DNA from 3 places in the Nocardia sp. NPDC041819 genome. Region 2 is predicted to be linked to each of the others. Evidence: riboswitches for the same ligand, from Rfam matches in the RefSeq annotation. Region 2 holds a riboswitch; each other region holds the start of a gene.
What was found. A riboswitch is a leader RNA that binds a small molecule or an ion and turns the genes downstream of it on or off. The one in region 2 is predicted to bind S-adenosylmethionine.
Positions count from the first base shown of each region.

Region 1: linked by a shared signal. The riboswitch ahead of ACZ6DL_RS10325 (rhodanese-like domain-containing protein) and the one ahead of metX (homoserine O-acetyltransferase MetX) in region 2 are both predicted to bind S-adenosylmethionine.
Region 3: linked by a shared signal. The riboswitch ahead of ACZ6DL_RS14440 (aminotransferase class V-fold PLP-dependent enzyme) and the one ahead of metX (homoserine O-acetyltransferase MetX) in region 2 are both predicted to bind S-adenosylmethionine.

Region 1 is NZ_JBVJAP010000002.1:782,150-792,233, forward strand. It holds gene ACZ6DL_RS10315 (FAD-dependent oxidoreductase) at 1-1,029, opposite strand, end outside; gene ACZ6DL_RS10320 (Rv0361 family membrane protein) at 1,405-1,854, shown strand; SAM riboswitch class IV at 1,918-2,034, shown strand; gene ACZ6DL_RS10325 (rhodanese-like domain-containing protein) at 2,049-2,465, shown strand; gene ACZ6DL_RS10330 (O-succinylhomoserine sulfhydrylase) at 2,462-3,676, shown strand; gene ACZ6DL_RS10335 (serine/threonine-protein kinase) at 3,700-5,232, opposite strand; gene ACZ6DL_RS10340 (RpiB/LacA/LacB family sugar-phosphate isomerase) at 5,327-5,779, opposite strand; gene ACZ6DL_RS10345 (type 1 glutamine amidotransferase family protein) at 5,868-6,491, shown strand; gene ACZ6DL_RS10350 (MarR family winged helix-turn-helix transcriptional regulator) at 6,542-6,991, shown strand; gene ACZ6DL_RS10355 (HAD-IIA family hydrolase) at 7,109-7,867, opposite strand; gene fgd (glucose-6-phosphate dehydrogenase (coenzyme-F420)) at 8,065-9,075, shown strand; gene ACZ6DL_RS10365 (nitroreductase/quinone reductase family protein) at 9,144-9,650, opposite strand; gene pta (phosphate acetyltransferase) at 9,937-10,084, shown strand, end outside.
Region 2 is NZ_JBVJAP010000009.1:210,858-219,551, forward strand. It holds gene ACZ6DL_RS24930 (hypothetical protein) at 1-55, opposite strand, end outside; gene ACZ6DL_RS24935 (DUF3017 domain-containing protein) at 372-617, shown strand; gene ACZ6DL_RS24940 (nitroreductase family protein) at 658-1,299, opposite strand; gene ACZ6DL_RS24945 (winged helix-turn-helix transcriptional regulator) at 1,369-1,746, shown strand; gene metX (homoserine O-acetyltransferase MetX) at 1,804-2,961, opposite strand; SAM riboswitch class IV at 3,163-3,273, opposite strand; gene ACZ6DL_RS24955 (TetR family transcriptional regulator) at 3,326-4,039, opposite strand; gene ACZ6DL_RS24960 (MFS transporter) at 4,173-5,663, shown strand; gene ACZ6DL_RS24965 (NADP-dependent isocitrate dehydrogenase) at 6,025-7,242, shown strand; gene ACZ6DL_RS24970 (hypothetical protein) at 7,368-7,553, shown strand; gene ACZ6DL_RS24975 (MFS transporter) at 7,679-8,694, shown strand, end outside.
Region 3 is NZ_JBVJAP010000003.1:575,496-585,579, reverse strand. It holds gene ACZ6DL_RS14450 (M1 family metallopeptidase) at 1-1,002, opposite strand, end outside; gene ACZ6DL_RS14445 (Pls/PosA family non-ribosomal peptide synthetase) at 1,002-4,913, opposite strand; SAM riboswitch class IV at 5,583-5,696, shown strand; gene ACZ6DL_RS14440 (aminotransferase class V-fold PLP-dependent enzyme) at 5,744-7,063, shown strand; gene ACZ6DL_RS14435 (Uma2 family endonuclease) at 7,140-7,739, shown strand; gene ACZ6DL_RS14430 (flavin reductase family protein) at 7,823-8,374, opposite strand; gene ACZ6DL_RS14425 (YbaK/EbsC family protein) at 8,463-8,939, opposite strand; gene ACZ6DL_RS14420 (2-oxo-4-hydroxy-4-carboxy-5-ureidoimidazoline decarboxylase) at 8,994-9,314, opposite strand; gene ACZ6DL_RS14415 (crotonase/enoyl-CoA hydratase family protein) at 9,508-10,084, shown strand, end outside.

The DNA.
Region 1 (10,084 bases), on a different contig from region 2:
ATAGATCGCCTGCACGTCCCAGTCCTTGAACACGCCGGTGCCCTTGACGTTGCCGGTGCCGTCGAGCTGGGTGCGCTCGGTGCGCAGGCCGACGACCTTGCCGTTCTCGCCGAGCACCTCGGCGGGGGATTCGAAGAAGTGCAGGAACAGCTTGTGCGGCCGGTCACCGGCGTCGCGGATGGCCCACTGCTCGAGCGTGTTGGCGACCATGTCGACCTGCTTGGAATGCCTGCGCGCGGCTTCGGAGCCTTCGTCGTAGTCGATGTCCTCGGGGTCGACGATCACCTCGATGGTGGGGGAGTGGTCGAGCTCGCGCAGTTCCAGCGGGGTGAATTTGGCCTGGGCGGGCCCGCGGCGGCCGAAGACGTGCACCTCGACGGCCTTGTTGGCCTTGAGGCCCTTGTAGACGTTCGGCGGGATCTCGGTGGGCAGCAGCTCGTCGCCGGTCTTGGCCAGCACGCGGGCCACGTCGAGAGCGACGTTGCCGACGCCGAGGACGGCGACCTTCTCCGCGTCCAGCGGCCAGGTGCGGGGGACGTCGGGGTGGCCGTCGTACCAGGAGACGAAGTCGGCGGCGCCGAAAGATCCGTCGAGATCGATGCCCGGGATGGGCAGGGCGCGGTCGGCATTGGCGCCGGTGGAGAAGATCACCGCGTCGTAGAAGGCCCGCAGGTCGTCCAGCGTGATGTCGGTGCCGTAGTCGATATTGCCCAGCAGGCGCACCTGCGGCTTGTCCAGCACCTTGTGCAGGGCGGTGATGATGCCCTTGATTCGCGGGTGGTCCGGCGCGACGCCGTAGCGGATCAACCCGAACGGCGCGGGCATGCGCTCGTACAGGTCGATGCTCACGTCGGCATCGGACTTCATCAATGCGTCGGCGGCGTAGATCCCGGCCGGTCCGGCGCCCACGATCGCGATGCGGAGCGGGCGGGTCCTCGCGGTGTGCGCGTCAGGCCCGGCGGAGGAAGCCTGCGTCACCACGGAGGGCTCGCGAACACCGCCATCCTCTACTGCACTCTGTTCGGTCATCTCTTTACGCGCACCTTACGGTCGAAACAATTAATGACGTCTGGCTTAGCTTAGGCTAAGTTGACGCACCGGCTCGGTCGCGCCCTCGGGGCGCACGCCTGCGTTGCCGGCTAGTGGCTGCACGGTGCTCCGTTCGCCGCGGCGTGGAGCTGCCGATTCGCTATGACAGCAGGCCGCCGTCCCGCGATTCTATCGGGATGGCCGATGCCACCCCGCGTCGGTGCGTGAACTCGGCGGATGCCGTCGAAAGCCACAATCGTCGCTTACCCGCTCGCGCGAGGCCTATCGCGGACGCCAGGACCCGGTCGGCGCCACCCCGGTCCGCAGCCGGGGGCCGAGCGCTCGATACCCGCGCCGACCAGGGATCATCGAGCCATGACCGAACAGCAGCCGACCCCGGGCGAGGACGAGATCATCCGGGTCGATCAGACCGACAAGCGCTCGGCGGCCCCGTTCATCGCGGCCGCGGTGGTCGCGGCGATCGTGCTGATCGCGATCGTGCTCGGCGGCGTGCTGTCGCCCGCTGAGAAAAATGTCACAGAAGCCGACCGCATCGCGGCGGCCGTCCGCAACTTCGTCGACGGCTCCAACCGCAGCGACGCCGTGCCGCCGCCCGGCACCGCGTGCCAGGGTTTCGATGCGACCCGCTCGCCGCTGGCGGGGCAGGACGGCGCCGGAAAGCTGGTCGAGATCACGAAAATCGACAGTCCGATCATGGACGGCGACCGAGGGAAGGCGACCGTCACCACGAAGGTGGACGGGCAGGAGCGGACCTCGACCTGGAATCTCACCCGATCCGGCGGTAAGTGGCTGGTCTGCACCTGAGCGTTCGCGCAGTGTGCGCCACCGTTTGACAGGGTGACCCGGGTCGGTGCAATCTCAGTCGAAGGTCATGAGAACCAGTGTCAAGCCCCGGCATTACTGGTCGGCAACCCTCCTCCGCGGTGGGGTGCTCCGGGTGACGACCTGGCGGCGCCCTGGTCCCGGGCGCGGCAAGTGCGGATTCGCAGGAGGTGCACATGAGTTATGCCGGTGACATCACCCCACAGCAGGCTTGGGAGCTGCTGCGGGACGATCCCGAGGCCGTCCTCGTGGACGTGCGGACGGAAGCGGAGTGGAAGTTCGTCGGCGTCCCCGACACCAGTTCGATCGAACGGCCGACCGTGCTGGTCGAGTGGGTCGATTCCACGGGCGCGCGCAACGAGACGTTCGTCGAGCAGTTGAAGCAAGCGCTCGACGGCCACGATCCCGAGGCTCCCGTCGTCTTCCTCTGTCGCTCCGGTCAGCGTTCGATCGGTGCGGCGATCGCCGCCACCTCGGCGGGTTACCGCACCTCCTACAACGTGCTCGAGGGCTTCGAAGGCCCGCTCGACGAATTCGGGCATCGCGGCGGCGCGGGCTGGCGTGCCCTCGGATTGCCCTGGCGGCAGTCGTGATCACCGGCGGCGCGTTCGACAAGCCGCTGCCCGACGGCGTCGGTCCCGCGACGCTGGGCGTGCGCGGCGGGCTGCGGCGCTCCGGTTTCGAGGAAACCGCCGAAGCGCTCTATCTGACCTCCGGCTTCGTCTACGAGAGCGCCGAGGCCGCCGAGGCCGCGTTCACCGGCGAGGTCGAGCACTTCGTGTACTCCCGCTACGGCAACCCCACGGTGGCCATGTTCGAGGAGCGGATGCGCCTGATCGACGGCGCCGAGGCGTGCTTCGCCACCGCCAGCGGCATGTCCGCGGTGTTCACCGCGCTGGGCGCGCTGCTGAAGGCGGGTGACCGGCTCGTCGCCGCGCGCAGCCTGTTCGGCTCGTGCTTCGTGGTGTGCAACGAGATCCTGCCGCGCTGGGGCGTGGAGACCGTCTTCGTCGACGGCGAGGATCTCGATCAGTGGGAGCAGGCGCTGTCGGTGCCGACCCAGGCGGTGTTCTTCGAGACGCCCGCCAATCCGATGCAGACCTTGGTCGACGTGCGCCGGGTGACCGAGCTGGCGCACGCGGCGGGCGCGAAAGTGGTGCTCGACAACGTATTCGCCACTCCGCTGCTGCAACGTGGCTTCGAACTCGGCGCCGACGTGGTGGTCTACTCGGGCACCAAGCACATCGATGGGCAGGGCCGCGTGCTCGGCGGCGCGATCCTCGGCGCCCGGGACTACATCGACGGCCCGGTGAAAACGCTGATGCGCCATACCGGCCCGGCGCTGAGCCCGTTCAACGCGTGGACCCTGCTCAAGGGCCTGGAGACGATGCCGCTGCGGGTGCGCCACTCGGCGGAGTCCGCCCTGCGCATCGCCCGCTTCCTGGAGAACAATCCGGCGGTCAGCTGGGTGCGGTACCCGTTCCTGGAATCTCATCCGCAGTACGCGCTGGCCACCGGTCAGATGAGCGCGGGCGGCACCGTGATCACCTTCGAGCTGAGCGCACCCGAGAACGAGGCGAAGAAGCGCGCTTTCGAAGTCCTCAACCGGTTGCGCATCGTCGACATCTCCAACAACCTCGGTGACGCGAAGACCCTGATCACGCACCCGGCCACCACGACCCACCGCGCCATGGGGCCCGAAGGCCGGGCCACCATCGGCCTGACCGACGGCGTCGTGCGTATCTCGGTAGGCCTGGAAGACGTCGAAGACCTCCTCGACGATTTGGACACCGCTCTCTCCTGAGCCGCGAACCGTCGCGCGATCGGTCAGCCGATCGGCACGGTGACGCCGGGTGACGACGGTGCGCCGTGCAGGACCAGATGACTCGGTGCCTCGTTCTTCTTGCCGTTCTTCTTGCCGTTCTTGTTCTTGCCGGGCAGGTCGAAGGCCAGCCGGACGGTGCTGACGCGGCCACTGGCGATGCGCGTGAAGTCCTCGCCGGGCGAATTGAGTTCCGCGGTGACCGCCGCGTCGGGTGCGACGGAGCGGCCGCCAGTGGTGACCAGCCGTTGATCGGCGACGGCGAGAACTTGTTCGTCGCCGGACACATTGGTGACCGTCAGCGTCACGACCGTGTGGGAATCGCCGGTGTTCGCCGGGTCGGCGGCGCGCACATCGATCACGGCGAAAGCGAGGTCACCGTCGCGCACCGCGGGACCCGGCCCGGGTGGCCCGTCGCTCGGTGGCAGCGAAGTATCGGCCGGCGTGGCGGCCACGGTGGTTGTCGGGCCCGCGACGGGTGCGGACCCCATATCGATGCCGCCGAAAAGCCACAGCGCTGCCACCGCGACGAGCACCGCCCCGGCGGCGACGGGCAGCCACCGGCGCTCGCGTCGGCGAGCGAGTTGCCCGGCCGGAGTAGGTGAACCGGCCTCGGGCGTCGGCCGCGCCGGGATGGCGGAAGTCATGATCCGGGTGGACGTACGGCCTGCCGGTGCCGGAGCCGGTGCGACCGGCGGGGTCGGTCGCGCGGACGCGGACCGCATAAGGGCCGCCGACGCCGCCGCGGCGAATTGCCCCGCGCTGCGGTAGCGCGCGTCCGGCTCTTTGGCCATTCCCCGGGCGATGACGGCGTCGAGTGCGGGCGGGACGTCACGGGCGGCCAGCGAGGCGCGCGGCGGTTCGGTCATGAGGTGGGCCCGCATCTGCTGTGCCGGATCGCCCGCACCATAGGGCGGCTTTCCGGTCAAGGACTCGTAGAGCACGCAGGCCAGCGAATAGACATCGGACCTGGCATCGACGGCGGCGCCGGTGAATCGCTCCGGCGCCATGTAGCCGAGCGTGCCGACCACCAGCCCGGTGGCGGTGAGCGCGGTGCCGTCGGCGGCGCGGGCGATACCGAAGTCGATCAGATACACGAAACCGCTGGTGTGCAGGAGGATATTGCCCGGCTTCACATCGCGGTGCACGAGTCCGGCCGCGTGGGCGGCATCCAGCGCCTCGGCGGCCTGGGCGATGACGTCCACGGCCCGATCCGGCCGCAACGCGCCCGATCTCAGCCGCGTGCCGAGGTCGACGCCTTCGATGTAGGCCATCTCCAGGAACAGATGACCGTCGACCTCGCCGAACGCGTGGATGGGCACGATGTGCGGGTTGCGGGCACGGGTTCCCAGCCGCGCCTCCCGCTCGAAACGCTGCCGATAGAGTGAATCGGCGGTATACGCCGCGGACAGCACCTTCACTGCGACGGCCTGCCCGGCGCTGTCGTGCGCCAGCCACACCTCACCCATGCCGCCACGGCCCAGCAAGCGCTCGAGGGAATAGTTCCCGAACGTGCCACCGGCGCTCTGCACGGACATGCCTCGACCGTATCGCCGGGTTTCGTCGCCGTCGCGGGCGGGAGGCCGCGCACTCGCTCTCGACGCCATGGCCGCACGGAGTGCACGGGCTTCCTCAGGCGTCGGCGGCGCGTTCGATGTCGGCGAGATGGGTGATGTTCGCCTGGTCGTCCGGGGACGAACTCGGTTCGGTGGTGAACCAGGCGTCGAGGATCTCCCGGAGTTCGGCGCTGGAGGTCGAACGCAGGCTCAGGGCGAGGACGTTGGCATCGTTCCAGGTGCGGGCGCCCGCCGCGGTCGAAGCGTCGGCGCAGAGCGCGGCGCGCACGCCGGGGACCTTGTTGGCCGCGATCGAGGCGCCGGTGCCGGTCCAGCAGCAGACGATCGCCTGGTCTGCCTCGCCGGAAGCGACGTCCCGGGCCGCCGCCTCGCTGGCCCATGCCCAGTCGTCGCGTTCGGTATCGCACAGCGCGCCGTGCGGCACGATCTCGTGGCCGCGCTTGTCCAACTCGTCGATCAGCTCCTGGGCCACTCCGACCCGCTCGTCCGCCGCCACCGAGATTCGCATGCTCCCAGCGTAGTTGCCGGTTCATCGAGAGAGTCGCTCTTCGTCATTGACAGTATGCTGTCATATATGACAGCATACTGTCATGCCTATGAAGACAGTGCACATGGCCGTTTACGACACACTCGCCGATTGGGAGGTGGGCGCGGCCACCGCGCACATCAACAAGCCGAGCTGGCACCGGGAGCCGGGGACATGGCAGGTGAAGACGGTCGGCCCGAGCGCGGAGCCGATCACCACCATGGGCGGCATGCGCATCGTGCCGGACGTCGCGCTCGCCGATCTCACGCCCGCCGACAGCGCGATGCTGATCCTGCCGGGGGCGGAGACCTGGGAAGGGTCGGAACTGGACCCGTTCACGCACAAGGCGCGCGAATTCGTCGACGCGGGCGTGCCGGTCGCCGCGATCTGCGGCGCGACGTTCGGCCTGGCCAAGGCCGGCCTGCTCGACAACCGCGAGCACACCAGCAATGTCGCGGAATTCCTGCGCTACAGCGGCTATTCGGGCGCGGACCACTATGTCGAGGCCCCGGCCGTCACCGACGGTGACGTGATCACCGCCAGTGCGAGCGCGCCGTTCGAATTCGCGCGCGAGGTGCTCGGCAGGCTCGGCGTGTACGAGCCGCACGTGCTGGACGGCTGGTACCGGTTGTTCGCACACGCCGATCCCGGCGGCTGGGCGGTGCTCGCGGAGTACGACGCGCAGCACGCGTAAGCGAGAATTGCCGGTGATCCGGCCGGATCGCCGACATCGGGAGGTGCCGCATGACCCCTGAACAGGAGTTGTTCGCCACGGCGGCGATCACGTCGTTCCGCCTGAACGGTCAATTCCTCGCGGTTGCCGAGGAACTGGCCCGCCCGGCGGGTCTGACCGCCGCTTGGTGGCAGGTGCTCGGTGCGGTGACGCGCGGGCCGCTGCCTGTCGCGGGCATCGCCCGCGAAATGGGCATCACCCGGCAGAGCGTCCAGCGCATCGCGGATCTGTTGGTGGACAAGGGACTCGCCGAATATCGACCCAATCCCGCGCACCGCCGCGCGAAACTCGTCGCCGTCACCGAGGCGGGGCTGGCCGCGGTACGCCGCATCAACCCGCGGCACAAGGTGATGGCCGAACGGCTCGTGGACGAGCTCGGCTACGAGCAACTCGCGCGCACTGTCGAGGCTCTCACCGCGTTGTCCGCCGCCGTGGACGCGATCACCACGGACGGCGACTGACTGCGGCAGTCATCGGCGATTGCGTTCGGCGCGCTCGCGGCGATCTCCGGGGGTCCGCCCGCCGAGGCCCCGGGGCGCCCTCCGGCAGTGTGCGTCGTCTGCCCCGGACGCACCCTCTCATTCGGTGAACGGGGACCCGGTCTTCCCGATCAGGTCGGCGACGGAGTCCACCACCATCGTGGGGCGGTAGGGGAAGGCTTCGAAGGACCCACGGGTGGAGATGCCGGAAGTGACGAGGATGGTGCGCATGCCCGCCTCCAGGCCGGAGATGACGTCGGTGTCCATCCGGTCGCCGATCATCACCGTCGACTGGGAATGGGCGCCGATGCGACGCAGCGCGGAGCGCATCATCAGCGGGTTCGGCTTGCCGACGTAGTACGGGTCGCGGCCGGTGGCGCGGGTGATCAGCGCGGCCACCGAGCCGGTCGCGGGCAGCGAGCCGTCCCGGGACGGACCGGTCGGGTCCGGATTGGTCGCGATGAAGCGGGCGCCGCGCTCGACCAGCCGGATCGCGGTGGTGATCGCCTCGAAGGAGTACGTGCGGGTCTCGCCGAGCACGACGTAGTCGGGATCGCTGTCGGTCAGCACGTAGCCGATCTCGTGCAAGGCGGTGGTGAGCCCGGATTCGCCCACCACGTACGCGGTGCCGTTGGGCCGCTGTTCGTTCAGGAAGGTGGCGGTGGCCAGCGCGGAGGTCCAGATCGCTTCTTCCGGGATGTCGAGCCCGGTGTGCCGCAGCCGCGCCTGTAGATCGCGCGGCGTGCGGATCGAGTTGTTGGTCAGCACCAGGAACGGGGTGTCGTTGGCGCGCAGTTCGGCGAGGAACTTGTCGGCGCCCGGGATCAGATGGTCCTCGTGCACCAGCACGCCGTCCATATCGGTCAAGTAGGACAGGATCGGCTCGTCTGCGGTCACGCGGGCCATTATCCGCTATCGCCCCGCGACCGGAACGGCCACGACCGGCAGGCGGTGCGGATCATCCGCGCCAGGCCGTCGGCGCGGAGGCGGCAGCGTTGACTACTGTCGAGAACGGATCGCGATGGCGGCGAAACGAAACGCGAGGAGCGTGGCAGATGAGCGGACTCAAGCTCGGATACAAGGCATCGGCGGAGCAGTTCGGCCCCCGTGAACTCGTCGAGATCGCGGTGCTGGCCGAGCAACACGGCTTGGACAGCGCCACGGTGAGCGACCATTTCCAGCCCTGGCGGCACAAAGGCGGGCACGCACCCTTCTCGCTGGCCTGGTTGGCCGCGGTCGGCGAGCGCACCCAGCGCATCCAGCTCGGCACCTCGGTGCTCACCCCGACCTTCCGCTACAACCCCGCGGTGATCGCGCAGTCCTTCGCCACCTTGGGCTGCCTGTACCCGGATCGCGTCATGCTGGGGGTCGGCACCGGTGAGGCGCTCAACGAGATCGCCACCGGATACACCGGCGAATGGCCAGAGTTCAAGGAGCGTTTCGCGCGGCTGCGCGAGGCGGTCGATCTGATGCGCGCACTGTGGACCGGCGACCGCGTCGACTACGACGGCGAGTACTACAAGACCGTCGGCGCCTCCATCTACGACGTGCCCAAGGGCGGCATCCCGATCTACATCGCCGCGGGGGGCCCGTTGGTCGCGCGGTACGCCGGACGCGCGGGCGACGGCTTCATCTGCACCTCGGGCAAGGGCATGGACCTCTACACCGAGAAGTTGATGCCCGCCGTCGCCGAGGGCGCCGCGAAGGCCGGACGCAGCGTGGAGGTCATCGACCGGATGATCGAGATCAAGCTGTCCTACGACACCGATCCCGAACTGGCCAGGGAGAACACCCGGTTCTGGGCCCCGCTCTCGCTCACCGCGGAGCAGAAGCACAGCATCACCGACCCGATCGAGATGGAGGCCGCCGCCGACGCGCTGCCCATCGAACAGATCGCCAAGCGCTGGATCGTCGCGAGCGACCCCGACGAGGCGGTCGCCCAGATCAAGCCCTACCTCGACGCCGGCCTCAACCACCTGGTCTTCCACGCCCCCGGCCACGACCAGCGCCGCTTCCTCGACCTCTTCCAGCGCGACCTCGCCCCCCGCCTGCGCGCCCTCGCCTGACGTTGACGAGTGGCACACCACGCCAGAGGCCCTTTCGGCCGAGCCGCGGTGGTGTGCCACTCGCGGCGTCATGCCCGGCGGAGGGCGAAGATGCGGAGATCGCGGGTGGTGCGGGAGCGGTAGGCGGCGTAGGCGCCGGTGATGTCGACGAAGCGTTGGAAGATGGGGGTTTTATCGGGGTCTTCGACGGGGGTGGCGGTTACGGGGATGCGTTCGCCGGCTATCGCTACCGTGGCGGTGGGGTTGGCCAGGAGGTTGGCGGTCCAGGCGGGGTGGTGTGCCTGGCCGAAGTTGCTGCCGATCACGTAGAGCGTGTCGCCGTCGTGCACGTAGAGCAACGGCTGGGTGCGCGGCTGCCCGGATTTGCGTCCGATGGTGGTGAGCAGGATGACCGGCGCGCCGATCGGGCCGAGCACGGTGTACTTGGCGCCGGTGCGCTCGAGGACCGCCCGGTCCAGCGGGGTGAGGGCGCGGACCAGCCGGGAGCCCGGCTTGGTGGCCGCGAATCTGCTTGCCGCGCGGGCGAACAGGTTGGTGCGCGAACCCCACTGCCGATCCGGAAATTGCTCAGCCATGCCCGGACTATAGCGGGGCGGAAACCGGCCACGGTGGCCCCTGACACCGCGAGGCGCTGACACCGAGGCGCCGCTGATACCGCGAGGCGTGCCGACACCGCCGGGCATGGTGACACCGCTCGGCATGCGAGGCGCCACCGATACCGCTGAACCCTTCGCTACCGCTCGGCCTCGCGGCCTGGAGTGTTCCAGGCCGGCCCTGCGGCGGGCCGCGCTCGCTTGCCCGGCGAGTGATCACCGTCGCGCGGCGCGGCCCGGTTGCCCCCGGTTCACTAAGCTTTCCGGCATGGCCGACAACGCTCTATCCGCCGTGTACATCGCCTCTCCCGAGGGCGACACCGGCAAGTCGACGGTGGCCCTCGGGGTGCTGCAGATGCTGTGTGCGACGACCGCGCGGGTCGGCGTGTTCCGGCCGATCACGCGCTCGACCACCG
Region 2 (8,694 bases):
CGAGCGCCATGGGAAGTGCTGCGAACGCGAGCAGGGGGAGTCGTCGCATGATCATGATCGAATGATGCCAGCCGCCCGAACGCGCCCAACCTTCCGGGCGGCCATCCAACCAACTTGACCAACAACCACTTTCGAACGCCTTATCAGCGCCGTGGACAGCCCGCGAGTGGCACACCGCTGAGGGATCTACTCGCGATTCGCCGCAGCCGTGTGCCACTCGCCGCTGGGAATCGGGCTGGTTCCGATCGGGCTCGGTGACCTCCGGCGGACCGACGGGGGTGGTCTGCAAGAATCGGGGGGTGACCGATGCCGACGCGCCTATCGCCGGGCGCCGCAGTGCGGGGGCGCAGTTTCTGCGCTCTCATCTGCCGATGGTGGTTGTGACGCTGGTCATCGTGGTGGCGGTGGTGTTCGTCGCGTCCGATCGGTGGCGGCGCGGGGCATTCTTCTTCGGTGGTGCGACGCTGCTGGCGGCGGCGTTCCGGCTGTGCCTGCCGACCGCGCGGGTCGGGCTGCTCGCGGTGCGCAGCAAGCCCTTCGATGTGGGCGCGCTGACGCTGCTCGGCTCGAGCATCCTGTTCCTGGCGGCCACGATCAACACGCTCGGCGTCGGCTGACCGCTCAGGGAGGGCGCCCCGGCCGCGTCGCCCATCGAGATCAGCGGGTGTATCGCTCGGCGAAAACCGTCCGCTCGCGCGGCCGACGGCCGGGATGGGGTGCAACGGTGTCGCTGTAGCCGACCGTCACCAGGACCGCGACGGCCAGATCGGCACGATCGCCGACACCGACGGCCTGCTTCACCAGTTCGGCGTCCCATCCGTTCATCGGGGCCGAGGCCAGTCCGAGGCCGGTGGCCGCCAGCATCGCGTAGGTGGCCGCGATCATCGCGTTCTTCACCGCGTTCTCCCGCAGCAGGCCGTGCCGTTCGAGCGCGTGATACTCCGCGCGGGTGTCGAACACGGCGGTGAAGTCGGCGTTCCACGCGCCGCTGCGGCCGGCGAGTTCGGCGATATCGGCATTGTCCGCTCGCCAGCCGTCGACATCGGCGAGGAAAACCAGCACCACCGGCGCCTCGAGCGGTTGGGGCTGACCGAACGCGGCTTCGTGCAGGGCGCGGCGGCCGGCTTCGCCGGTCACCACGACAACCGACCGGTCCTGCATGTTCCAGGCGCTCGGGGCCTGCATGGTCAGGTCGAGGAGTTCTTCGAGCAGCTCCGGCGCTACCGGATCGGCCCGGTAATGCCGGACGGTGCGGCGGGTTCGAATGGCTTCGGCAACCGAAAGCGTCTGCGTTTCCATGATTCTTACTATCGGAGAGTGACACTCGAATAGGAAGAAGGCACTAAATAGTGCGCTACACTCCGAAAGGTGCCCACATACCTCGAAGGTTCCGGTCTCCCTGCGGACGTGTACTCCGCGAAGTGCCCTACGCGGGAGGTTCTCGACCACATCGCGGGCAAATGGACGGTGCTGATCATCGACGCACTCGCGGACGGCACCATGCGCTACACCGATCTGCGCAACCGCATCGAGGGCATCTCCCAGAAGATGCTGACGCAAACTCTGCGGCAATTGGAGGCGGACGGATTCGTCACGCGCACAGTGCATCCGACGGTCCCGCCTCGGGTCGACTACACCCTCACCGACCTCGGCCACAGTCTGCGCACGCCGATCGCGGCGCTGCGGGATTGGATCGAAAGCAACATCAACCGGATCGAGGCGGCGCGACGAGACGCGGCGCTCTGAGCGCGGGGCAGACAGTGCTCGGAACGTCGCGCGCGGACGCTTCGGCGCGGCGGATCTTCAGCGTTCGGGTCGCACACCCGCCCGGGCCAGTCGCATGGTCTCGGTCAGCAGCTTCGAGACTGCCGCCGCCTCGGTGAGGAATCCGTCGTGCCCGTCGCGGGAGTGCACGACTTCCAATCCGTCGCAACCGGGCAGCAGATCGGCGAGTTCCTGCTGGGTCCGCAGCGGGTACAGCCGGTCGGAGTCGACGCCGCCGACCACGCACGGCACCGGCGTCGCCGCGAGCGCCGCCTCGATGCCGCCCCGGCCCCGGCCCACGTCGTGCCGGTTCATCGCCTCGGTCAGCAGCACATAGGTGGCGGGATCGAAGCGCTTGCACAGCTTTTCGGCCTGGTGGTCCAGGTAGCTCTGCACCGCGTAGCGGCCGCCGTGCCACGGGTCTTCGTCGCCTTGGGGCTTGTTCTCGAACCGGTGGTCGAGCTCGAATTCGGTGCGGTAGGTCAGGTGTGCGATCCGCCGAGCCAGGGCCATGCCCGTCAGCGGGGCGCGGCCGGTGCCGTGATAGTCGCCGCCCTGCCAGTCCGGATCGGCCTTGATCGCCGCGATCTGGGTGGTCTGGGTACCGATCTGGTCGGCGGTGGCGCGGGCGCCCACCGCGAGCACCAGCGCCGCCGCGACCCGCTCCGGTGCGCCGACCATCCACTCCAGCACCCGCATGCCGCCCATCGAACCGCCGACCACCGCGGCGAGCCGCTCGACACCGAGCAGGTCGAGCAGGGCGGCCTCGGCGGTCACCTGATCGCGGATGGAGATCTCGGGAAATCGCGCGCCCCAAGGCTTCCCGTCCGGCGCGGGACTAGACGGCCCGGTGCTGCCCTTGCAGCCGCCGAGCACGTTCGTCGCGATCACACACCATTCGTCGGTGTCCAGCGGAGCACCCGGGCCGACCATGCCGTCCCACCAGCCGGGCATCTCGTGCACGTCGTCGGACTTGCCGACGACGTGCGAGTCGCCGGTCAGCGCGTGTTCGACCAGCACGATATTGTCCAGTCCGGGGGAGAGCTCGCCCCAGCGCTGCACCGCGAGGTGGACGTCCGGGATGACCGCGCCGTTCTCCAGTCGCACGTCCCCGATGGCGATGGTGCCGAGCTGTCCATCCGGGGGCGGCAGGACGTTGCCGGAGGTCCGCGTGCTCGGTTCGGTGCTCACGGTCACGTCGCCGCCGTCGCGAAGCAGGCGCGTAGATCGCCCGGAATGTTCACGGGGGCGGCCACGCCGCTGTACGGCGCTGCCGGGTCCTGCTCGGTCCCGGGCGCGGTGAATTCACTCATGGTTTGCTCCCAAAAGGTGTTCGCCGGTACAGCAAGGGTTAGCGGTGTGTGGGTAACGAACAACAACACATGCCGGCGACCTCCTGTTACGCGCTTGCTCCCGACTCTCGGGAGCCAGGTCATCACCCGGAGCACCCCACCGCGGTTGGAGGGTTGCCGACCAGCGAGCCGGGGCTTGGCGCTGGTACTCATAACCTGCCCGGCATCATAACCGGCGGGCGGTCGGCGTCCGAAATCCTCCGCCGAACTCACTGGTCCGCGACGGTCGCCGCCCCGCAGCAGGTGCGTACGAATTCGTCGTACGCCTCGGTGAACGCGGTGCGCCCCGCCCTGGTCGCGGTCGCCAGGTCCTCGTCCAGGAACGCATCGTCGGAGCACTCCATGCCGATGTGGCCGATCAGTTGCCAGGTGCCGACGAGGAGCCGCACCGCACGCGCGTTCGGTTCGGTGCCGAGGCGCTCGGCGACCACCGCCGCGATCGCCGTGTTCTTGTCGTCGGCGAGTTCCATGCTGCGGGCACTGACCGAAGGGCTGTTGCGCAGGATCCGTTGCATCTTCTGGAACTGCCGGAACGACAACGGGTCGGCCTCGCCACCCTCGGCGGCCTGATCGACCACGTGCAGGAAGGCCGCGAGCAGCGCCTGTAGTTCGTTACCCGTGCGTGGCTGCTCGCGCAGCGTCTCGGCGATCGTGCGCCCGAAATCCTGGACCGGTCCGAGGACGATGTCCTCTTTGCTCTCGAAATAGCGGTTGATCGTTCGCGGCGAGACGTCCGCCACGTTGGCGATCTGCTCGATCGTGGTCGCGTCGAAGCCCTGCGTGTCGCACAGATCCAGGGCGGCCGCGATGATGCGCAACCTCGTCTGCTGCTTCTTGCGTTCACGCAGCCCCGGGGTCGCGGGGGCGCTCGCGGCGCGGTCGGCCGCAGCGCTCGCGCCCATCGGCGTCGATGACTCGAGCATGGCCCCATGGTAACGCAACCTGTTGTTTTCCTGTCTTTAACGGTCAAATGTCGTAGTGCGACACTTTTCTCTTGACGACAAATGTCGCTCGATGACAGGATGGCTTCCGACATCGAAGGACGAGGAGACGACCGTGACGGAACCCGGGACAGCGGCGCACGCGCCGCGGAAATCGGCCGCTTCAGCGCGCTGGCTCGCGCTGACAGTGATCGCATTGGCCCAGCTCATGGTGGTGCTGGACGCCACCATCGTGACCATCTCGCTGCCGTTCGCGCAGCGTGATCTCGACATCAGCGACGGCAACCGGCAATGGATGCTCACCGCCTACACGCTGATCTTCGGCGGCTTGCTGCTGCTGGGCGGCAGGCTGGCCGACTACCTCGGCCGCCGCCGGATCTTCATCGTCGGCCTGATCGGCTTCGCGGGCGCTTCGGCGCTGGCCGGGCTCGCGCAAACCGGGGCGGAACTGTTCGCCGGGCGCGCGTTGCAGGGCGCGTTCGCCGCGCTGCTGGCCCCGGCCGCGCTCTCGCTGCTGTCGGTGACCTTCACCGAGCCCGGAGAGCGGGCCACCGCGTTCGGTGTGTTCGCGGGCATTTCCGCGGGCGGCGCGGCGCTCGGCCTGATCGCGGGCGGCGCGCTCACCGAGTACGCGTCGTGGCGCTGGTGCCTGCTGGTCAACACGCCGATCGCGCTGCTCGCGCTGGTCGGGGCGCTGGCATGGGTGGCGAAGGACGTGCCTGCGCCGCGCAGCGGGGGATATGACGTGCCCGGTGCCGTCACGGTGACGCTCGGCCTGATCGCCATCGTCTACGGCTTCAGCCGCGCCGCCGACGACGGCTGGCTGGCCGGCAGCACCCTGGCGCTGCTCGTCGCCGGGCTGGCGCTGCTCGTCGCCTTCGTGGCGATCGAACGGCGCTCCTCGAACCCGCTGCTGCCACTGCACATCCCGGGTGAGATCAACCGCGGCGGCGCCTTCCTCGCCGCGCTGCTCATCCCGATCGCGATGTTCGCGATGTTCCTGTTCCTGAGTTTCTACTTCCAGATCACGCTCGGCTACTCCGCGCTGAAGGCGGGCTTCGCGTTCCTGCCCTTCCCGGCGGGTATCGCGATCTCGGCGGGTGTCACCAGTGCTCTGCTGCCGAAGCTCGGCCCGCGTCCGCTGATGCTGGCCGGCGCCGTGCTGGGCGTCATCGGCCTGCTGCTGCTGGCCCAGCTGAGCTACGGCGACAGCTTCCTGGCCGGGGTACTGCCCGCGCAGGTGCTCATCGCGCTCGGTATGGGTCCGTTGTTCGTCGGGATGCAGACGGTCGCGCTGCATCAGGTCGAGGAAGAGGACTCCGGCGTCGCCTCCGCGCTGCTGAACGCGGCGCAGCAGGTCGGCGGCGCGGTCGGGACGGCGCTGCTGACCACGATCTCGGTGCAGGTCGCGAAGTCCTTCGCGCAGGACAACCCGGGTATCGACAATCTGGCCGCGCGAGCCGCGATCCACAGCTACGACGTGGCCTTCTACGTCGGCGCCGGGTTCTTCCTCGCGGCCGTCCCGATCATCGCGCTGATGATCCGGGATCGGCCGGAGAACCTGATCGAAGGTTCCGAGGAGGCCCGGATCCCGGTCGGGGTCTGATCCGCCGCGAACGAGGTCCGCGTGACGCCGGTGAGGCCGCGCGGACCTCGTCGTCTGCCGGATGGTTGCCGGGCTCGGGCGGAAGGCGGATCATGGCGGCGACGGCGGTTGCGTGAACGCCCTTCGCGGTGCTCGGAGCCGTCGCCGATCTACCAATCGGTAACAAAGGTGGCGTAGCTCACTCCGGGGGCTGCCCGTGCGGTGAGGACTCAGGCAGCAGTACGCTCGTCTTGTTTGCACCACACGTCTCGCCGACAACGCGGGACATATACGTTGTCTGTTGGAACAGCTGGGGTCCGCTCACAAGCGTGTTCGCCTGGCCGTGCAATGAGGGCACCATCCTAGGAGGACACGAAGATCCATGTCCAAGATCAAGGTTGAAGGCACCGTCGTAGAACTCGACGGCGACGAGATGACCCGGATCATCTGGCAGTTCATCAAGGACAAGCTGATCCACCCCTATCTCGATGTGAACCTGGAGTATTACGACCTGGGCATCGAGTACCGCGACAAGACAGACGACCAGGTCACCGTCGACGCCGCCGAAGCCATCAAGCGGCACGGTGTCGGTGTGAAGTGCGCCACCATCACCCCGGACGAGGCGCGGGTCAAAGAATTCGGCCTGAAGAAGATGTGGCGTTCGCCCAACGGCACCATTCGCAACATTCTGGGCGGCACCATCTTCCGTGCCCCGATCATCATCTCGAACGTTCCCCGGCTCGTTCCCGGCTGGACCAAGCCGATCATCATCGGCCGCCACGCGTTCGGCGACCAGTACCGCGCCACCGACTTCAAGGTGTTCCAGGGCGGCACCGTCACCTTGACCTTCACCCCGGACGACGGCAGCGAGCCGATCGTGCACGAGGTCGTGAAGATGCCCGAGGACGGCGGCGTCGTCATGGGCATGTACAACTTCCGCAAGTCCATCGAGGATTTCGCGCGGGCGTCGTTCAACTACGGCCTGCAGCAGAACTACCCGGTGTACATGTCGACGAAGAACACCATCCTGAAGGCCTACGACGGCATGTTCAAGGACACCTTCCAGGACATCTTCGACGCCGAGTTCAAGAGCCAGTTCGACGCCGCGGGCCTGACCTACGAGCACCGCCTCATCGATGACATGGTGGCTTCCTCCATGAAGTGGGAGGGCGGCTATGTCTGGGCGTGCAAGAACTACGACGGCGACGTGCAGTCCGACACCGTGGCCCAGGGCTTCGGTTCGCTCGGCCTGATGACGTCGGTGCTGCTCACCCCGGACGGGCAGACCTGTGAGGCCGAGGCCGCGCACGGCACCGTCACCCGGCACTACCGCCAGCACCAGCAGGGCAAGCCGACCTCGACCAACCCGATCGCGTCCATCTTCGCCTGGACCCGAGGGCTCGAGCACCGCGGCAAGCTGGACAACACCCCGGAGGTCATCGGCTTCGCGCAGACCCTCGAGGACGTCGTCATCAAGACCGTCGAGGGCGGCCAGATGACCAAGGACCTCGCGCTGCTCGTCGGCGGGGATCAGGGCTACCTGAGCACCGAGGAATTCCTCGGCGCCCTGGACGCCAACCTGGCTCGCGCACTGCGCTGAGTTCGCGGGCGCCGACAAGGCGCCGAACCGCGGGGCCGAGCCGTGTCGCTCGGCCGACTCCGGCGCTGGGTGCTCACCCAGCGCCGGGCTGAACATCGGGCACCCGCCCCACCCAGGTGGAACGGGTGCCCGCACTGTTTCGCGATCATCAGCAGGGTGTCAGGTGTGCCGAGGGTCTGATCAGCCGGATGTCCGGTCTCGGCACCGCCACCAACCTGCGCCGCCACTTCTCCGGTGTGGTCGGGGTATCGCCCGCCGAATACCGGCGGACTTTGCGGCGCGGCGAGCCGGGGGATGCGCGACGGCTGTAGCGGTCCAGGACGATTGGCGGGGTTGACCAGCGTCGTTCATCGACGTCACGGTGGGCGAACTCACGTTCGCCCGGGAAGCGGATACGGGACGGGACCGGTTACATGAACACGTGACCACCCCCGTGATGACCAGTACCGCCGCCCCACCCGGACGAACCGCTTGGCATGTCCCGGCCATGCTGGCACTGGCCCTCGGCGGATTCGGTATCGGGACGACCGAATTCGTCACCATGGGTTTGCTGCCGGACATCGCCTCGGACATGCACGTCTCCGAGCCCACCGCTGGGCACGCGGTGTCGGCCTACGCCCTCGGCGTGGTGATCGGCGCGCCGTTGATCGCGGCGCTGTGCGCGCGGGTGGCGCGCAAGCGGCTGCTCGTCGCGCTCATGGTCGCGTTCACCGTGGGCAACGCGGCGACCGTGGTGGCGCCCTCGTTCGAGACGCTGGTCGCGGCGCGGTTCGTCTCGGGATTGCCACACGGCGCCTACTTCGGTGTCGCCTCGCTGGCAGCCGCCACTCTCGCCCCGGCGGGACAGCGGGCCAAGGCGGTTGCGGCGGTTATGCTGGGGTTGAGCGCCGCCAACGTCGTCGGCGTTCCCGCAGCTACTTGGCTCGGGCAGCATCTCGGCTGGCGCGACGCGTTCGTGGTGGTCGCCTTGATCGGTGTCTGCACCGTGGCCGCGCTGCTGCGCTTCGTGCCGGTACTCACCGGCATCACCATGACCGATCCGATGACCGAACTCGGCGCGCTGCGGCGTCCGCAGGTGCTGTTGACGCTGCTGGTCGGCGCGGTCGGGTTCGGCGGGATGTTCGCCGTCTACACCTACATCGCGACCACGCTCACCGATGTCGCCGGTCTGCGGGCCGGGGCGGTCCCCTTGGTGTTGATGCTGTTCGGCGTGGGCATGGTGATCGGAAACATCGTCGGCGGCGTGCTCGCCGACCGTGGCGTGGACCGTGCCATCTCGGTGTCGATGGTCGCGATGACCGTCATCCTCGGTGGATTCGTCGCCGCCGCGCACAACCCCTATACCGCGGCCTTCGGCGCGTTGCTGGTCGGCGCATCCGGGGCCGCGCTGGCGCCCGGGCTGCAAACGCGTCTGATGGATGTCGCGGCGGATGCCCAGACCCTCGCCGCCGC
Region 3 (10,084 bases), on a different contig from region 2:
TCCGCCCGCGGCCTCCGACCAGATCCATTCCGCGTAGCAGGCGAAGCCTTCGTGTAGCCAGATATCGCGCCACTGCCGGATGGTCAAGCTGTTGCCGAACCATTGATGGGCCAGCTCGTGCGCGACCAGGCGTTCGGCGCCGCGCCGGCCGTCGCAATGGTTGGCGCCGAAGATGGAGATGCCCTGCGCCTCGATCGGGATCTCCAGCTCGTCGTCGGTGACGACCACGGTGTAATCCTCGAACGGGTAGGGGCCGAACTTCTCGCTGAAGACCTCGAGCATCCGTGGCTGGCGAGCGAAGTCGTGGTCGAAGTTGGCGCGCAACCGCGGCGGTAGGACGGCCTGCATCGGCACCGCGGAGTGCGAGGGGCCGATGCGGTGCTTGCGATAGTGACCGATCTGGATGGTCGCCAGGTAGCTCGACATCGGTTCGGCCTGCTCGTACACCCACGTGGTCTGACTGGCCTTGGTCTGCTTGCGCAGCAGGGTTCCGTTCGCCACCGCGTAGTACGGCGAATCGGTGGTGATCGAGATCCGATAGCTCGCTTTGGAACTCGGGTGGTCGTCACAGGGGAACCAGGACGCCGCGCCGTTGGGCTGGCTGGCCACGAGCGCGCCCTCGGTGAGTTCTTCCCAGCCGACCTCGCCCCACGGCCCGCGCACCGGTTTCGGGGTACCGCCGTACTGCACCACCAGCGCCAGCACGCCGCCCGCCGGAATCCGCTGCTGCGGCGTGACGATCAACTTGCCGTGCTGATGGGCGAATTTCGCGGCCTTGATCCCGTTGACGGACACCTTCGACACGCTCAGCGCCTGGGCGAGATCGAGTGCGAACCGGGTGCGCACCTCGGTGGTCACCGCGGTGATCGCCGCGCGCCCGGTGAGGCGGTTGGCGGCAACCCGGTAGGCCAGCTCCAGTTCGTACCGGGTGACCCGATACCCCCGATTGCCGTTCTGCGGGAGGTACTCGTCGATGGGGGCTTCATAGAACTTGCCCGTCATCAGCGCGCCCCGGGGTCGCCCGTGAACCAGGGCGCGATCGGGTTGCCCCACCAGCGCGTCGAGGCGGGCACCGTGTCACCGCGCATGACCAGCGAAGCCGGGCCGATGGTAGCGCCGTCGCCGAGCGTCGAGGCGGGCAGCGCCACGCAGTGCGGACCGAGGGTGGCGCCCGCACCGAGAGTGACGGTGTCCATGGCCATGATCCGGTCGTGGAACAGATGGGTCTGCACCACACAGCCGCGTTCCACGGTCGCGCCGTCGCCGAGAGTCACCAGGTCCGCCTCCGGTAGCCAGTAGGACTCGCACCATACCCCGCGCCCGATGTGCGCGCCGAGACCGCGAAGCCAGAGATTCAGTACGGGCGTCCCGGTCGCCGCGCGCGCGAACCACGGCGCGGCAACCGTTTCCACGAAGGTGTCGGAGACCTCGTTGCGCCAGACGAACGAGCTCCACAGCGGATGTTCCCCGGTGCGTATCCGCCCCACCAGCAACCATTTGGCGGCCATCGCGCTCGCCCCCGCGACAGCGCCTGCCGCCAGCAGCACCAACCCGCTGAGCAGTCCGGCGGCCAGATGGCCGAACGTTTGCGCGAGCCAGGCGAGGGTGAAAAGCACGCCGAGCCCGATCGCGAAGGTCACCAGCACCGGGACCAAGCGGCAGGTTTCGACGATGCCGCGGGCTACCCGCAAGCGCGCGGGTGGGTCGAAGGTGCGCGCGGTATCGGCGTTCTCCGCGGCGCGGCGCAGCCGTACCGGCGGGCTGCCCAGCCATGACGAGCCCGGTTTCGCCTTGGACGGCGCCGCCGACAGCACCGCGACCAGCCCGTTCTTCGGGACACGGCGGCCGGGCGCGGTCATCCCGGAGTTGCCGAGGAAAGCGCGCTTGCCGACCTTCGCCTCCCCGATGTGCAGCCAGCCGCCGCCGAGTTCGTAGCTGGCGATCATGGTGTCGTCGGCCAGGAACGCCCCGTCGGCGACGGTGGTGAACTTCGGCAGCAGCAGCACGGTCGAGGCCTCGACGCTCTTACCTATCTTCGCGCCGAGCAAGCGCAGCCACAGGGGAGTGAGCAGGCCGGCGTACAGCGGGAACAGGAAGGTACGCGCGGAATCCAGCAGCCGCTCGGTGGCCCACGCCTGCCAGCCGACCCGGCTGCGCACCGGGTGGTAGCCCTCGGTGAGGCCGATGCTCAGCAGCCGGACCGCGACGATGGTCGCCGCGGCATAGACGCCCAGGCTGAGCAAGGTCGCGAGGGGAAGCACGGCGAACGCGCGCGCGGCGCCGGCGGCGAGCGTGCGGGTGTCGCGAACGAACCAGGCCAGGAACGCCCCACCGGCGCCGATACCGAGAATCGGCATGGCGGCCAGCGCCATCGACGTGATCCCGAAGATGCCGACCCAGTGCCGGGCACGATCGGGCGTGTGCGCGGGCCAGCGGTGCTGTGCCTTACCGACCTTCACCGCGGGCGAACCGGCCCAGTCCTGGTCCGCCTTCACCTTGCCCGATACCGCGGAGCCGGGGGCCACCTCGGCGTTCTTGCCGATCTTGGTGCCCGGCAACAAGATCGAGCGTGAGCCGACCACCGCGCCGGGGCCGATCGTGATCGGGCCCAGATGCACCACGTCGCCGTCGATCCAGTAGCCGGACAGGTCGACCTCGGGTTCCACACTGCACCCGTCACCGAGTTCGAGCATGCCCGTCACCGGCGGGAGGCTGTGCAGGTCGACGCCCTTGCCGATCTTCGCGCCGAGCGCGCGGGCGAACGGCACCATCCACGGCGCTCCGGACAGGTTCTCGGCGCCGCTGGCCTCGGAGAGACGGACGGCCGCCCACAGCCGCAGATGTACCGAGCCACCGCGCGGATAGCTGCCGCGCCGGATGCCGCGCAGCAGCAGCCGCGCCCCCGCCACGCAGATCGCCATGCGGCCGGGCGGCGAGATGAACAGCAGGAACGCGGCCAGCGTCCACCACCAGGACAGCTGGGGGAGCCAGGGCAGTGAGCCGGACCAGGCCGCGATATTGCCGACGATCGCCAGCCAGGTGAGCCACTGCAATCCGGTGAGGGTGGTGAGCGGGATGGTGGCCAGCACCTGCGCCGCCTGCGCGAGCAGCGGCGTCGGCCGCACCGTTCGCTCTGCGACGGCCACCGCGGGCGTGGTCTGTTCCAGCAGGTCGGCCAGCGCGCCGAGGCGGGGATGGTCGTAGACGTCAGCGACGGCGATCTGCGGATACCGTTCGCGCAGGGCGGTGACCAGCTGCGCCGCCGCGAGCGAGCCGCCGCCCAGGTCGAAGAAGTCCGCGTCGAGATCGCCGACCTCCGCGCCGAGAATGGCATCCCACAGTCCGGCGACCCACTGGGCGGTGCCGGTCAGGTCGTTGTCGTCGTCGTCCTCGGCGGCATTGGGCAGCGGCCAGGGCAGCGCGTCGCGGTCCACCTTGCCGGAGGTCCGGGTGGGCAGCTCGTCGACCACCGCGAGCCTGGGCACCAGCGGCGCAGGAAGTTGTCCACCGAGGACGGCGCGCGCGGCCTTGACATCGAAGTCCGGGCCGGGTCCGGTCAGATAGCCGACCAGAAGCTTGTTGCCCGCCTTGGTGGTCCGGATGGCCGCAGCGGCGCTCGTGACGCCGGGCAGGTGTTGCAGAGCGTTGTCGATCTCGCCGAGTTCGATGCGCCGCCCGCCCAGTTTGATCTGATCGTCGGCGCGGCCGAGGAAGACCAGTCCGGCGCTGTCGTTGCGGACCAGGTCGCCGCTGCGGTATGCGCGCTCCCAGCCGACAGAAGGCAGCGGCGCGTACTTCTCGGCGTCCTTGACCGGGTCGAGATAGCGAGCCAGTCCGACGCCGCCGATCACCAGTTCGCCGGATTCCCCCTCGGCCACCGGGTTACCCGCCCGGTCCACGACGACCAGGTCCCAGCCGTTGAGCGGCAGGCCGATTCGGATCGGCCACCGGCCGTCCAAGCGGGCGGCGCAGGCGACGACCGTGGCTTCGGTGGGGCCGTAGGTGTTCCACACCTCGCGAGCCGAATCACCGTTCCCCGCGAGGCGCTCGGCGAGTTCCGGCGGGACGGCCTCGCCGCCGAAGATGAGCAGGCGCACCGCCTCCAATGCCTCCACCGGCCAGGTCGCCGCCAGGGTCGGGACGGTGGAGACCACACTGATCTCCCGCCGCACCAGCCACGGGCCGAGATCGGCGCCGGTGCGCACCAGCTCACGCGGGGCGGGCACCAGGCAGGCGCCGTTGCGCCAGGCCAGCCACATCTCCTCGCAGGACGCGTCGAAGGCGACCGACAGACCCGCCAGAACCCGGTCGCCCGGACCGATCGGGGCGTCGCGCAGGAACAGATCGGCCTCGGCGTCGACGAAGGCGGCCGCGTTGCGATGGGTGACGGCAACGCCTTTCGGAGTGCCGGTGGAACCGGAGGTGAAGATGATCCAGGCGTCGTCGCCGGGAGTGGGCAGCGTCGACCAGGTCTGTTCGCGCTGCTGCTCGGCTGCGCGGATGCCCGCGGCCGTGGTCTCGATGCCTTCGGCGGTCACGATCGCGGTGACCTGTGCTTCCCCGAAGACCAGCTGGGCGCGCTCGTCCGGGTCGTCGGCGTCGACCGGCACGTAAGCGGCGCCGGAGTAGAGAACGGCGAGGATGGTCACATAGAGCCCGCGGGTGCCCGACGGCATGCGAACGCCGACCCGATCGCCGGGCCGCACGCCCGCGGTGGCGAGCCGGGCCATGGCGTTCTCGATCTCGACGACCAATTCCAGATAGGACAGCACCACATGGCCGTCGTCGATGGCGGGGGCGTCGGGATGGGCGAGTGCCGTCGCGGTCAGGATGTCGACGAGCGTCCTGGCCTCCGGCGCGCGATCGCCGCGTGACAACGGGCCCGCCGACGCGTCGACGTCTGTCTCGAGCATGGTGCTGTGCGCACCTCCCATCGACTCGCCTCACACTTTCCCGTTGTTGTGTCATAGCTGGGTTACCAAAGGGCAAACAGCGCTGTGGCCAGCTGTCCACGGTACCCGGGGTTGTCGTCGCTTGTTGTTCACCGGACCGGATGCCGGATCGGTGGGCGCGATGCGCGTTGTTGCAGGTGGGATAGATATTCGCCGTTCCGGCAGGGCAAAACGCTGGTGGGCGGCTCGCCTGTCGCGTTCGCCGGGAGATCGCTGATCCGAAGGTGTGATTCGGCTCATCGAGCGGTCCCGAGCTGGTCCTCGCGAGGGCGGGGATGTCCGTTTGTTCCGGCCGGTCATCGAGGGAGTCGCAGCGGGCGACGCGATCGGGTTCAGCGCGTTCGAGATACGGAGGCGCTCGAGAAGTTGCCCCGTTGCGGGAAACGAGGGGGGACCGACTCTCATCGGCATCGGTTCGCTCGGTGGTAACCGACGAGCGAACCGAGGCGCGTTTCGCCCGTGGACGGGGTTGGTACCGATGCGCGAAATCCCGCGTCGGGCGCGGCTCGCGCGTCGTCGTGGGGGTGCTTGTAATGGCCGACGCGTGGTGGTTATGTCCACGCGGTGCTCGTGGGGACTCGGGTGGAATGTGGTTGACAGTGCCGGGGCGCTTCTGCCACTCTCGAGTCTGGTCATGAGTGCCAGTGCAAAGCCCCGGCTTGCTGGCCGGCAACCCTCCTCCGCGGTGGGGTGCTCCGGGTGACGACCCGGCCGCCGCCCAACCGGGCGCGGCAAGCGCGGACTCGCCGAATCGTTCGGTCGCGAGTCCCTGAGCCGACGGGATTCACGTGATGACTACTGCTGTCGACAACCCCTGTGCCGCACTCGCCCGGGTGTCCGGCGACGAACTGCGCGTGCCGCTGGTACACGGCGGATCGGCGACCTACGCCAACTTCGACTACGCCGCGAGTGCGCCCGCGTTGGCCCAGGTCACCGACCGGGTACAGCAGTTGCTGCCGTACTACGCGAGCGTGCACCGCGGCGCGGGCTACGCCTCGCGGATCTCCACCGAGTGCTACGAAGCCGCTCGCGGATCGGTGTCCCGGTTCCTCGACGCCGCCGACGATCAGGTGGTGGTCTTCACCCGCAACACCACCGACTCGCTGAACCTGCTCGCCTCCTGCGTCCCCGGGGACACCGTGGTGCTCGACATCGAGCACCACGCCAATTTCCTGCCGTGGACCAAGCGGGGCAGGCGCGTCGTGCAGGCCGCCGACACGGTGGAGGAGACCATCGGCAGGCTGGTCGCCGAACTGTGCAGCAAGCCGGCCGCATTGCTCGCGGTGACCGGCGCCTCGAACGTGACCGGCGAGGTGCTTCCACTGGAACGGCTGGCCACCATCGCGCATCAGTGCGGCGCCCGGATCCTGGTGGACGCCGCCCAGTTGGCGCCGCATCGGCGGATCAGCCTGCGGGACACCGCGATCGACTACCTGGCGTTCTCCGGGCACAAGCTCTACGCGCCGTTCGGCGCCGGTGTGCTGGTGGGCAAGCGGGATTGGCTCGACGCGGCGCAGCCCTACCTCGCGGGCGGCGGCGCGGTGCGCGAGGTCCGCAGCGACGCGGCCGAATGGGCGTCCGCTCCGCAGCGGCACGAAGCCGGCTCGCCGAACGTGCTCGGCGCCGCCGCGCTGGCCGCGGCTTGTGACACGCTCAGCGGGATCGACGCCGAAACCCTTGCCGCGCACGAACACCGGCTCGCCGACCGCCTGCGCGCCGGCTTGGCCACGATTCCCGGCGTCCAGCTGCTGCGGATCTGGATCGACAGCCCCGACTCCGTCGGCATCGTCGCCTTCACCCTGGACGATTTCGCCCCCGGCCACGTCGCCGCCTATCTCTCCGCAGAACACGGCATCGGTGTGCGCGACGGACGTTTCTGCGCCCACCCGCTGCTCGCCCGCCTCGGCTTGACCGGCGCACTGCGCGCCAGCATCGGCCTCGGCACCACCTCCGCCGACGTGGACCGCCTGATCGAGGCGATCGCCATCCTCGCGCGAACGGGCCCCACCTGGAATTACGCCGCCGAGAACGGCGTCTGGAACCCCACCCCCGAAACGCGTCCCTTCACCTCCACCGCCCCCACCGGCGCGGCCCCCTGTCTCGTCGGCTGAAGCCGCGCTGGTCCCGATGGCATGGTGGCACCGGATACTATCGCCGTATCCGGTAACCCGAGTTCGAGGCGGTCTCATGAGCACCCTGCCCGTGTGGGCCACCGATCCGGCCGCCCTTCTCATCACGGAGGAGGGTTACGCGGCGCTCCCGGAAGACGTCCAACGTCAGATCGAGGTGGTCGACGGCCACGTGATCGTCTGCCGGAGCGGCACCTTCGAGCGCAACAACGTGGCCAGGCGACTGGCAAACGCGTTGGAACAAGGGAGCCCGGACGAGCCGTGCACCGGGGTGGTGACCGACTTCGAGATGTATTACGTGCGAAGTCGTCCGGCGAGTCCAGGATTTTCGTTTCGTCGTCCGGACGTGGCATTGCATCGGTGCGTCGACGGCGATCGGAAATTGAGGACGGCGGACGTGCTGCTGGTGGTCGAGGTGGTCTCACCGGGATCCGAATACACCGACACCGTGGACAAATGCGCGGAGTACGCGAACGAAGGAATCCCGATCTACCTGATCGTGCATCTGGCCGCGGATCGCAAGGTGAAGATCATCCAGGAATACCGTCTGGACTGGGCGAGCCGCAGTTACCGGCTGGCGGAAACTCATCAAGATGTGCTCCGGCTGAGCGATCCGTTCCCGGTCGACGTGGACTTTGCCGTGCTGGACGGTGCCTGATTGCTTTCTCGAGTTGGAATGGCCGGCTCGCGCTCGACGCGGAGTCGGTCATGTGGCCGCGGGTGGCGTAATCGAGCGCGGGGTCAGTCGCTGAGGGCGATCGGTCGGTAGTAGCGCCCGTTGTAGTACAGCAGTGGCGCGGCGGCGGGTTTCTCGTCGGTGCTGTCGTGGACCCGGGTGACCAAGCCGACGACGAAGGTGTGGTCGCCGATGGGGATCCGTTGGTGCACCGTGGCGCGCAACCAGATGGGGGTGCCGTGCAGGACCGGTTCGCCGGTGTCCAAGGTGGTCCACAGGGCGCGGTCGGTGAAGCGCTCCTCCGCGGTCCGGGAGAACCGGTGGGCCAGGTGCTGCTGGTGTTCGCCGAGGAAGTGGATGACGACGGACTCGGCGTCCAGCATGGCGGACAAGCTGGAGGAGGTGTGCGCGATATTGAACGACACCAGCGGCGGGTCCAGTGACAGCGAGGCGAAGGAGGTCGCGGTGAAACCGACCGGCCCCTGCGGCGAAGTCAGCGTGACGACGGTGACGCCGGCCGGATAGTGGCGCATGGAGGCGCGATACTGCTCCGCGGTGATGCCGCTCAGATCATCGGGGATCTGTAGTTCCGTCTCGGGCCGTTGTGCGTCGGTCACCTCACGAAACTACGCCCGGACGCCCCGCGGGTGCGGGTGGCATTGATCGCACTCGTGCGGGCACCGCGCTCGCCGCGAGGGCGTCGAGTCAGTCGACATCGATCGGGAGACCCGCGGTGATCCGCAGCAATTCCGGGAACGACGTGCGGAAGATGGTGTTCGGATGCCCGCCCGCCGCCCACAGCTCCCGATGGCGCCCCAGCGCGCTGTCCACCCAGGTGGGCAGGTTGGTCGGGTGACCGACCGGTGCGACGCCGCCGATGGGCTGACCGGTTACCTCCCGCACCATCTCGGCGGGGGCGCGGCTCAGCGTCCCGTCCAGGCGCGCGCCGGTCTTCGCCAGATCGACTTGGTGCGCTCCCGAGACCAGCAGCAGCACCGGGTCGTCGTCGAGCAGGAACACCAGTGATTTCGTGATCGCCCCCACGTCTACGCCGAGGGCCCGTGCGGCGTCGGCGGCGGTGTGGGTCGGCTCCGGCTGGGCGACGATGAGACCGTGATGGCCCCGGGAGATGAGGGTGTCCGCGACCCGGCAGGCGACCGGTGGCAATGACGACCTGCGCATCTCACCAGGGTAGAGCGATTGCCGTCGGTACGCCGGGCAAGTCGCGCCGCCGGTTCAGTATTCCGGGTAGCCCTCGGCGGGCCCGAGCATCCCGGCGATTCGCTCGCGGGTGACCCGTGCCAGTTCGGCCATACAGTGTGACGAGACCGGTTCGTGCGCAATCCCTTCGAAGGCGCGATCGACGTCCCGCTGGGACAGCGCGAGCAGTTCGACATCGGCCTTGCTCAGCAGCGCGTCCCGATCCGGATAGGGGCGAGCGTCGGCCAGCGTCGCGGCCCACGTCACGTTGCAGCAGCACTCGTAGAGGGCATGAATCGCGCGACCGCGCGGCAGACCGTTGAACCGGTCGAGGCCGATTCCCCGATGCATCAGCATGGTGTCCTCCGAAAACCGGCGAATGAGGTTTGCTGACTCGACCATGATCCGCTGAATCCCGACCCGGGAACCAGTGCGCCGCCGCGCAATTTGCACAGGATTTACACGCTGCGAGGTTTCGCGGCGAATCCTCGCACACCGGGCTCGCACGGGCCGGGATACCCGCCCGGCGTGGTCTCGATACGCTGTACAAATGACTGATTGGCAGGCTTTCACCGTCGAAACCAAGGATCACGTCGCGCAGGTGACGCTGATCGGCCCCGGCAAGGGCAACGCTATGGGTCCCGACTTCTGGCGCGAGCTGCCGGAGGTGTTCCAGGCGCTCGACGCCGATCCCGACGTCCGCGCGATCGTGCTGACCGGCTCCGGGAAGCACTTCTCCTACGGCCTGGACCTGCCCGCGATGAGCGGCACGTTCGGCCCGTTGATGGCCGACCGCGCCCTGGCCGCGCCGCGCACCGATTTTCTCACCGAGCTGCGCAAGATGCAGGCCTCGGTCACGGCGGTGGCGGACTGCCGCAAGCCGGTGATCGCGGCGGTGTCCGGCTGGTGCATCGGCGGCGGGCTCGATCTGATCGCGGCGGTCGACATCCGCTATGCCAGCGCGGACGCCAAGTTCAGCTTGCGGGAGGCCAAGGTCGCGATCGTCGCCGACATCGGTTCGCTGCACCGGCTGCCCGGCATCATCGGCGAAGGTCACCTGCGGGAGCTGGCCTACACCGCCAAGGACATCGATGCCGCACGCGCGGAGAAGATCGGCCTGGTCAACG